Regions from separate parts of the Rhizobium sp. NFR12 genome, predicted to be linked through region 1. Evidence: predicted binding sites of a transcription regulator. Region 1 holds the regulator's gene; the other holds the start of a gene.

The links. The regulator HrcA, encoded in region 1, represses chaperone genes, less so after heat shock. The targets are predictions, from matches to a motif close to GTTAGCACTCNCNNNNNGNGAGTGCTAAC.
Region 2: the regulator HrcA is predicted to act here: its motif matches at 1,574-1,602, upstream of groES (co-chaperone GroES).

What each region holds. Positions count from the first base shown of each region.
Region 1 is NZ_FNWM01000004.1:218,460-221,869, reverse strand. Features, by position in the region: gene rph (ribonuclease PH) at 96-815, opposite strand; gene hrcA (heat-inducible transcriptional repressor HrcA) at 949-2,028, shown strand; gene grpE (nucleotide exchange factor GrpE) at 2,118-2,756, shown strand; gene BLW69_RS17400 (hypothetical protein) at 2,829-3,065, opposite strand; gene ptsN (PTS IIA-like nitrogen regulatory protein PtsN) at 3,205-3,410, opposite strand, start outside.
Region 2 is NZ_FNWM01000002.1:216,598-220,007, forward strand. Features, by position in the region: gene groL (chaperonin GroEL) at 1-1,161, opposite strand, end outside; gene groES (co-chaperone GroES) at 1,221-1,517, opposite strand; gene chrA (chromate efflux transporter) at 1,676-3,025, shown strand; gene BLW69_RS08335 (TIGR01459 family HAD-type hydrolase) at 3,172-3,410, shown strand, end outside.

The DNA of each region.
Region 1 (3,410 bases):
CCGCCATGAAGGCGGGGGAGGAGGTTCGATCGAGAGGTAGTCTCTCCGGAAAGGAAGACTGCCCCTCGCAACTCTTGGATCAGCCAGCGTTGAAATCAGCCGCCGATCGCCTGCTTCTGCAGAGCTACCAGTTCCCGGGTGCCGTCCTGTGCCAGCGACAGCAGGTTGAGGAATTCCTCCTGGCTGAAGGGAGCACCCTCGGCCGTGCCCTGGATCTCGACGATGCCGCCGCTACCGGTCATGACGAAATTCGCGTCTGTCTCGGCGGCCGAATCTTCGAGATAGTCGAGATCGATGACCGGCTGGCTTGCAAAGATGCCGCACGAAATCGCCGCGACATGGTCTTTCAGAACCTTGTCGAGCTTGATCATCGAGCGGGTGTCCATCCACTTCAGGCAATCATACAGCGCCAGCCAGCCGCCGGTAATGGCCGCCGTACGGGTGCCGCCATCGGCCTGGATCACGTCGCAGTCGATGGTGATCTGCTTTTCGCCAAGCGCGGAAAGGTCGACCACGGCGCGCAGCGAACGGCCGATCAGGCGCTGGATTTCCTGGGTACGGCCACCCTGCTTGCCGGTCGCAGCCTCGCGCTTCATCCGGTCGCCGGTGGCGCGCGGCAGCATTCCGTATTCGGCGGTGACCCAGCCCTTGCCGGAATTGCGCAGCCACGGCGGCGTCTTTTCTTCAAGGCTTGCGGTGCACAGAACATGGGTATCGCCGAACTTGACGAGACAGGAGCCCTCGGCATGTTTGGAGAAATTGCGCTCGAACGAAATCTTGCGCATCTGATTTGTCTGTCTGCCTGAAGGCCGCATCCGTCACTCCCTAAATTATTGTTTCCGCCTTCTAAGGCTCGGAGCCGTCATTTGCAAAGAATTTCCCTTTTGCGGATGCGCAAGTGAGCGACTATATCTGGGAGATGAGATCAGCAGGATGGTAAAGGGGCCAATGGTATTTCCGGGACTGACGGGTCGCGACAACGGCTCCGTGCTTGATGATCGTTCGCGGGAAATCTTTCGCCGCATCGTGGAAAGCTATCTGGAATCCGGCGAGCCGGTCGGTTCGCGCAATCTGTCGCGACTTCTGCCCATGTCGCTGTCGCCAGCCTCTGTGCGCAATGTCATGAGCGATCTCGAAGAGCTCGGCTTGATCTACTCGCCGCATATCAGTGCAGGCCGCATGCCCACCCAGACGGGCCTGCGCTTCTTCGTCGATGCCTTCATGCAGGTGGGCAATCTGTCGGAAGAAGACCGCGCCAGCATTGACCGGCAGATCCGTCCGCCGGATCGCGATCAGACGCTCGAAAACCTGATGGCCGATGCAAGCCTGATGCTGTCTGGCGTCTCGCGCGGCGCCGGCATCGTCATCACCGCCAAGAACGATCCCGTCCTCAAACATGTCGAGTTCATCCGCCTGGAGCCCACCAAGGCGCTGGCCGTCCTTGTTGGCGATCATAATCAGGTGGAGAACCGGATCATCGACCTGCCGGCCGGCGTAACCTCGTCGCAGCTCGGCGAGGCCGCAAATTTCCTCAACGCGCATCTCGCCGGCCAGACGCTGCCGGAATTTCGCGGCCAGATGAAAATGCTGAAGGAACAGGTCGCAAGCGAGCTTCACACGCTGTCGCATGATCTGGTGGAGCGAGGCCTCGCCTTCTGGTCGGGCGATCAGGAGGACGGAAAGCCGGGCCAGCTTATCGTCCGCGGCCGGGCAAACCTCTTGGAAGGTCTGGCTGACGTCAGCGATCTCGATCGGCTGCGTCTGCTGTTTGACGATCTCGAAAAGAAGGACAGCCTGATCGAGATCCTCGACCTTGCCGAAAAGGGGCCGGGCGTGCGGATCTTCATCGGTTCGGAAAACAAACTGTTCTCTCTATCCGGCTCCTCGCTCATCGTTGCGCCCTATCGTGATGGCGAGGAACGCATCGTCGGCGCGGTCGGCGTGATCGGCCCAACCCGGCTGAATTACTCGCGCATTGTGCCCATGGTGGATTACACGGCGCAGCTGCTTGCAAGGCTATCCCGCTAGGATGTTCCCAAGCCCTTGATTTTTTCGCCCCGAACCTCGATATCGGGCGCAACCACCCTTCCAGATTCCAATACGCACCGGAGACCGTCATGACCGACGAAACCAAGAAGAACGGACCTGACGCAGCTGCTGTCGAAAACACGGCGGAAGCCGTGGCATCCGCTCTCGAAGACGCCGCCGATCAGAGCGCAGGGGAAGCCTTCTTCGCGCAGGAGCCCGATCCGATCGATGTGCTCAAGGCTGAAAATTCCGATCTGCGCGATCGCTTCATGCGGCTTGCCGCTGAAATGGACAACCTTCGCCGCCGCACCGAACGTGAAGTAAAGGATGCCAAGTCCTACGCCGTCTCGGGCTTTGCCCGCGATATGCTGGCCGTCTCGGACAATCTGCGCCGCGCGCTCGACACTGTTCCGGCAGACAAGCGTGCCGGAGCCGATGCGACGCTGACGAGCCTGCTTGAAGGCGTCGAAATGACCGAGCGTGGCATGCTGTCGACACTCGAGCGGCACGGCGTCAAGAAGATCGATGCCGAAGGCGAGAAGTTCGATCCGAACTTCCATCAGGCCATGTTCGAGATCCCGAATGCGGACGTACCCAACAACACTGTCATGCAGGTCGTCCAGGCCGGCTTCATTATTGGCGAACGCGTCTTGCGCCCGGCCATGGTCGGCGTCGCCAAGGGCGGCCCGAAGGTTGAAGCAGCGGCGGCTGAAGACAAGAAGGACTGAGCTCCTCAGAGCCTTTCCAAGAAAAATGGGCGCCTCGGGCGCCCATTTGCGTTTGGCGACCGCGGGTAAGGATCAGTGCGTCGTATCCAGCGAAACATGCGCCAGGGAACGGATCAGGGCCAGTTCCGAATTGAGATGGGCTCGGGTCTTCTTGTCCGCATCGCCGATCAGTCCCTCCTGACCATCGGCAATTTTGAAGATTGCATCGAGCTCATCGAGAAGATGGGGATCCTTGATCGCCAGCAGGATGATAACCGCCTTGAGCAGTCTGTCATTCGCAGCGATCCTGGCACGTATGTCGTCATTCATGTCTATCTCCTTCAACGGGAAAGACATGTGGCGTATTTGACAAAAGGCAATTCTAAAGAGGGCTCGAAAACAAGATTAGCCGCTCCATTCGAGGGCGAGCGGGCGGTTTTACTCTATAGAAAAGGAGTATAAAGCCGCCTCAGGCGGCGTGGTTTGCCTGTTCTGCATTCAGAAAGGCGTAGATTGCCGACGCGGAATCGGTCTTGCGAAGCTTGGCAACGAGATCCTGATCGCGCAATACGCGGGCAATACGCGAAAGCGCCTTCAAGTGGTCGGCGCCGGCGCCCTCTGGGGCGAGCAGCAGGAAGACAAGATCGACCGGCTCGTCATCAAGCGCTTCGAAGT
Region 2 (3,410 bases), on a different contig from region 1:
GATCTCCGTGGAGCCGCCGACGCGGATGACGGCAACGCCGCCAGCGAGCTTGGCAAGACGTTCCTGCAGCTTTTCGCGGTCATAGTCCGAAGAAGTTTCTTCGATCTGTGCCTTGATCTGTGCAACGCGGCCTTCGATGTCGGTCTTCTGACCGGCGCCGTCGACGATCGTCGTATTTTCCTTGGTGATCGAAACCTTCTTCGAACGGCCGAGCATGTCGAGCGTTACGGTTTCGAGCTTGATGCCGAGGTCTTCGGAGATGACAGTGCCGCCCGTCAGGATGGCGATGTCTTCCAGCATGGCCTTGCGGCGATCGCCGAAGCCAGGAGCCTTGACGGCAGCAATCTTCAGGCCGCCACGCAGCTTGTTGACGACGAGCGTTGCAAGAGCTTCGCCTTCGACGTCTTCAGCGATGATGAGGAGCGGCTTGCCGGTCTGAACGACAGCTTCGAGAACAGGCAGCATGGCCTGAAGGTTCGAAAGCTTCTTTTCGTGCAGAAGGATGTAAGCGTCGTCGAGATCGGCGACCATCTTTTCCGGGTTGGTCACGAAGTAAGGTGACAGGTAGCCGCGGTCGAACTGCATGCCTTCGACGACTTCGAGTTCGGTTTCAGCGGTCTTGGCTTCTTCGACGGTGATAACACCTTCGTTGCCGACCTTCTGCATGGCTTCAGCAATGTCACGGCCGACCTGTGCGTCGCCGTTTGCCGAAATCGTGCCGACCTGTGCAACTTCTTCCGAAGTCGAGATCTTCTTGGCGTTGGCCTGGAGATCCTTGACGACTTCTGCAACGGCGAGATCGATGCCGCGCTTCAGGTCCATCGGGTTCATGCCGGCTGCAACGGCCTTGTTGCCTTCGCGAACGATGGCCTGTGCAAGAACGGTAGCAGTCGTTGTGCCGTCGCCGGCGATGTCGTTGGTCTTCGAAGCAACTTCGCGGACCATCTGGGCGCCCATGTTTTCGAACTTGTCTTCAAGTTCGATTTCCTTGGCGACCGAAACACCGTCCTTGGTGATGCGCGGAGCGCCGAAGGACTTGTCGATGATGACGTTACGACCCTTTGGGCCGAGCGTGACCTTCACTGCGTCAGCGAGGATATCGACGCCGTGAAGCATCTTTTCGCGCGCGGTGCGGCCAAACTTGATTTCTTTAGCTGCCATGTTGGGAACTCCTGAAAAGGGGTGTCAGCAAATATTGGAAGAAGAGCAGTCGGCTAAAATCAGCCGATGATGCCCATGATGTCGGCTTCCTTCATGATCAGAAGGTCGACGCCATCGAGCTTGACTTCGGTGCCCGACCACTTGCCGAACAGAACGCGGTCGCCGACCTTGACGTCGAGTGCAACCTGCTTGCCGCTTTCGTCGCGGGCGCCAGGACCAACGGCGATGATTTCGCCCTCAGCTGGCTTTTCCTTGGCGGTATCGGGAATGATGATGCCGCCCTTGGTCTTTTCTTCAGACTCGACGCGCTTGACTACAACGCGGTCGTGCAGGGGGCGAAAATTGGTGCTTGTCATTGTCTAATCCCTCGATCAAATGACATGGACGGGTCTCAAGGACCCGCGGAGTGACGTTTAGCACTCATCTATCGAGAGTGCTAACGAGACCCGAGATAAGGATGGCTGCGAGCTGAGTCAAGAACGGGCTTGAAAAATTCAGGGCTCAAGGAGCGGCCATGCAGAATACGCTTAACGACCAAAACCCGGGCCCGGCGCCGAGCTTTCGTGAGCTCATAGGCGTGTTTGCCCGGATCGGTGCCCTCAGTTTCGGAGGGCCTGCCGGACAGATCGGCATGATGCACAAGACTTTGGTGGAAGAAAGACGCTGGCTCTCGGAAGAGCGGTTTCTGCACGCCCTCAACTACTGCATGCTGCTGCCAGGCCCCGAAGCGCAGCAGCTGGCGACCTATATAGGCTGGCTGCTGTTCGGCGTGCGCGGCGGTATCGTTTCCGGTTTGCTTTTCGTCCTTCCCGGCCTTGCCATCATTCTGGGGCTTTCGGCGGCCTACGTCCTCTATCAGGATGCGACATGGCTTGCCGGCCTGTTCTTCGGCCTGAAGGCGGCGGTCCTTGCGATCGTCGTGGAGGCCGTGATCCGCCTCGGACGCCGGACGCTCAAAACCACATTCCTGCGCTGCGTCGCCGCCGCTGCCTTCGTGGCCCTGTTCTTCTTCAGTCTGGCGTTTCCGCTCGTCGTGTTTGCAGCCGGTCTCGCCGGCTATCTGATGACGCGGGCAGGGGGGCAGCAACCGCAAGGCAGCGTCGCCAAAGAGGACAGTCCTCCCTGCGCGAAAACACCTGGTATCGCCCGCACGATCGCGACGCTTTCATTCTGGATCCTCGTCTGGCAGTCGCCTGTCCTGGCGCTCTGGGCCTTTGGTGCGCCGGAAAGCCTGTCCAGCCTGTTCGCGTTTTTCTCGAAGATGGCGCTGGTCACATTCGGCGGCGCCTATGCGGTTCTGGCCTATGTGGCGCAGGTCGCAGTCGCCGATTACGGCTGGCTGAAACCGGGCGAGATGCTGGACGGCCTGGCGCTTGCCGAAACCACGCCGGGCCCGCTCGTGCTGGTTCTGTCCTTTGTCGGGTTCCTCGTCGGCTTCCGCGAAGCCTCCGGTCTCGGCCCCGTCACGGGCGGAATAATCGGCGGCCTGCTTGTCGCCTGGGCAACCTTCGTGCCGAGCTTCGTCTTCATCTTTGCGGGCGCCCCTCTGATCGAGCGCCTGCGCGGCAACGCCCTTTTATCGGGCGCGCTGTCGGCCATCACCGCCGCGGTCGTCGGCGTCATCCTCAACCTCGCGATCTGGTTCGGCCTGCATGTTCTGTTCAGAGAGGTTCGCCACGTCGATCTCTTTGCGCTAGCAGGATTTGGCCTTTCCGTCCCGGTCTGGTCCAGCCTCGATCCCATCGCGCTCGTGCTTTTCGCAGCCTCCGCCGTCATGCTGTTCGTCCTGAAGCTCGGCATGGTGCCGGTGCTAGCCATCAGCGCGGCGGCCGGTTTCCTCGCCCAAATCGTCCTGATCCAGTGAAGATCGGACCATTGCAAAAATATGAAGTTTTCCCAGGTTCTGCCTCGCAGCGGCCCGCTTTCACCGCCTTCTCCCTTGTAATCTCGCCAACGGTTTGCGATGTCAGCCTCCTAATCGAGCAGGCAAAACCGGCAGGAACTTTTGACATGGCAAATCGCATCCAGAATTTGAACGACGTGATCGAGGGCTACGATGTCGTGCTTTCGGACGTCTGGGGCGTGGTCCATAACGGCGTCGAAGCCTTCCAGCATTCCTGCACGGCCCTGGCCGCCGCCAGAGAAGCCGGCGCCACTGTCGTCCTGATCACCAACTCGCCGCGTCCCGCACCCGGCGTCATCGAACAGATGAGGCACCTCGGTGTTCCCGATGGAACCTATGACCGGAT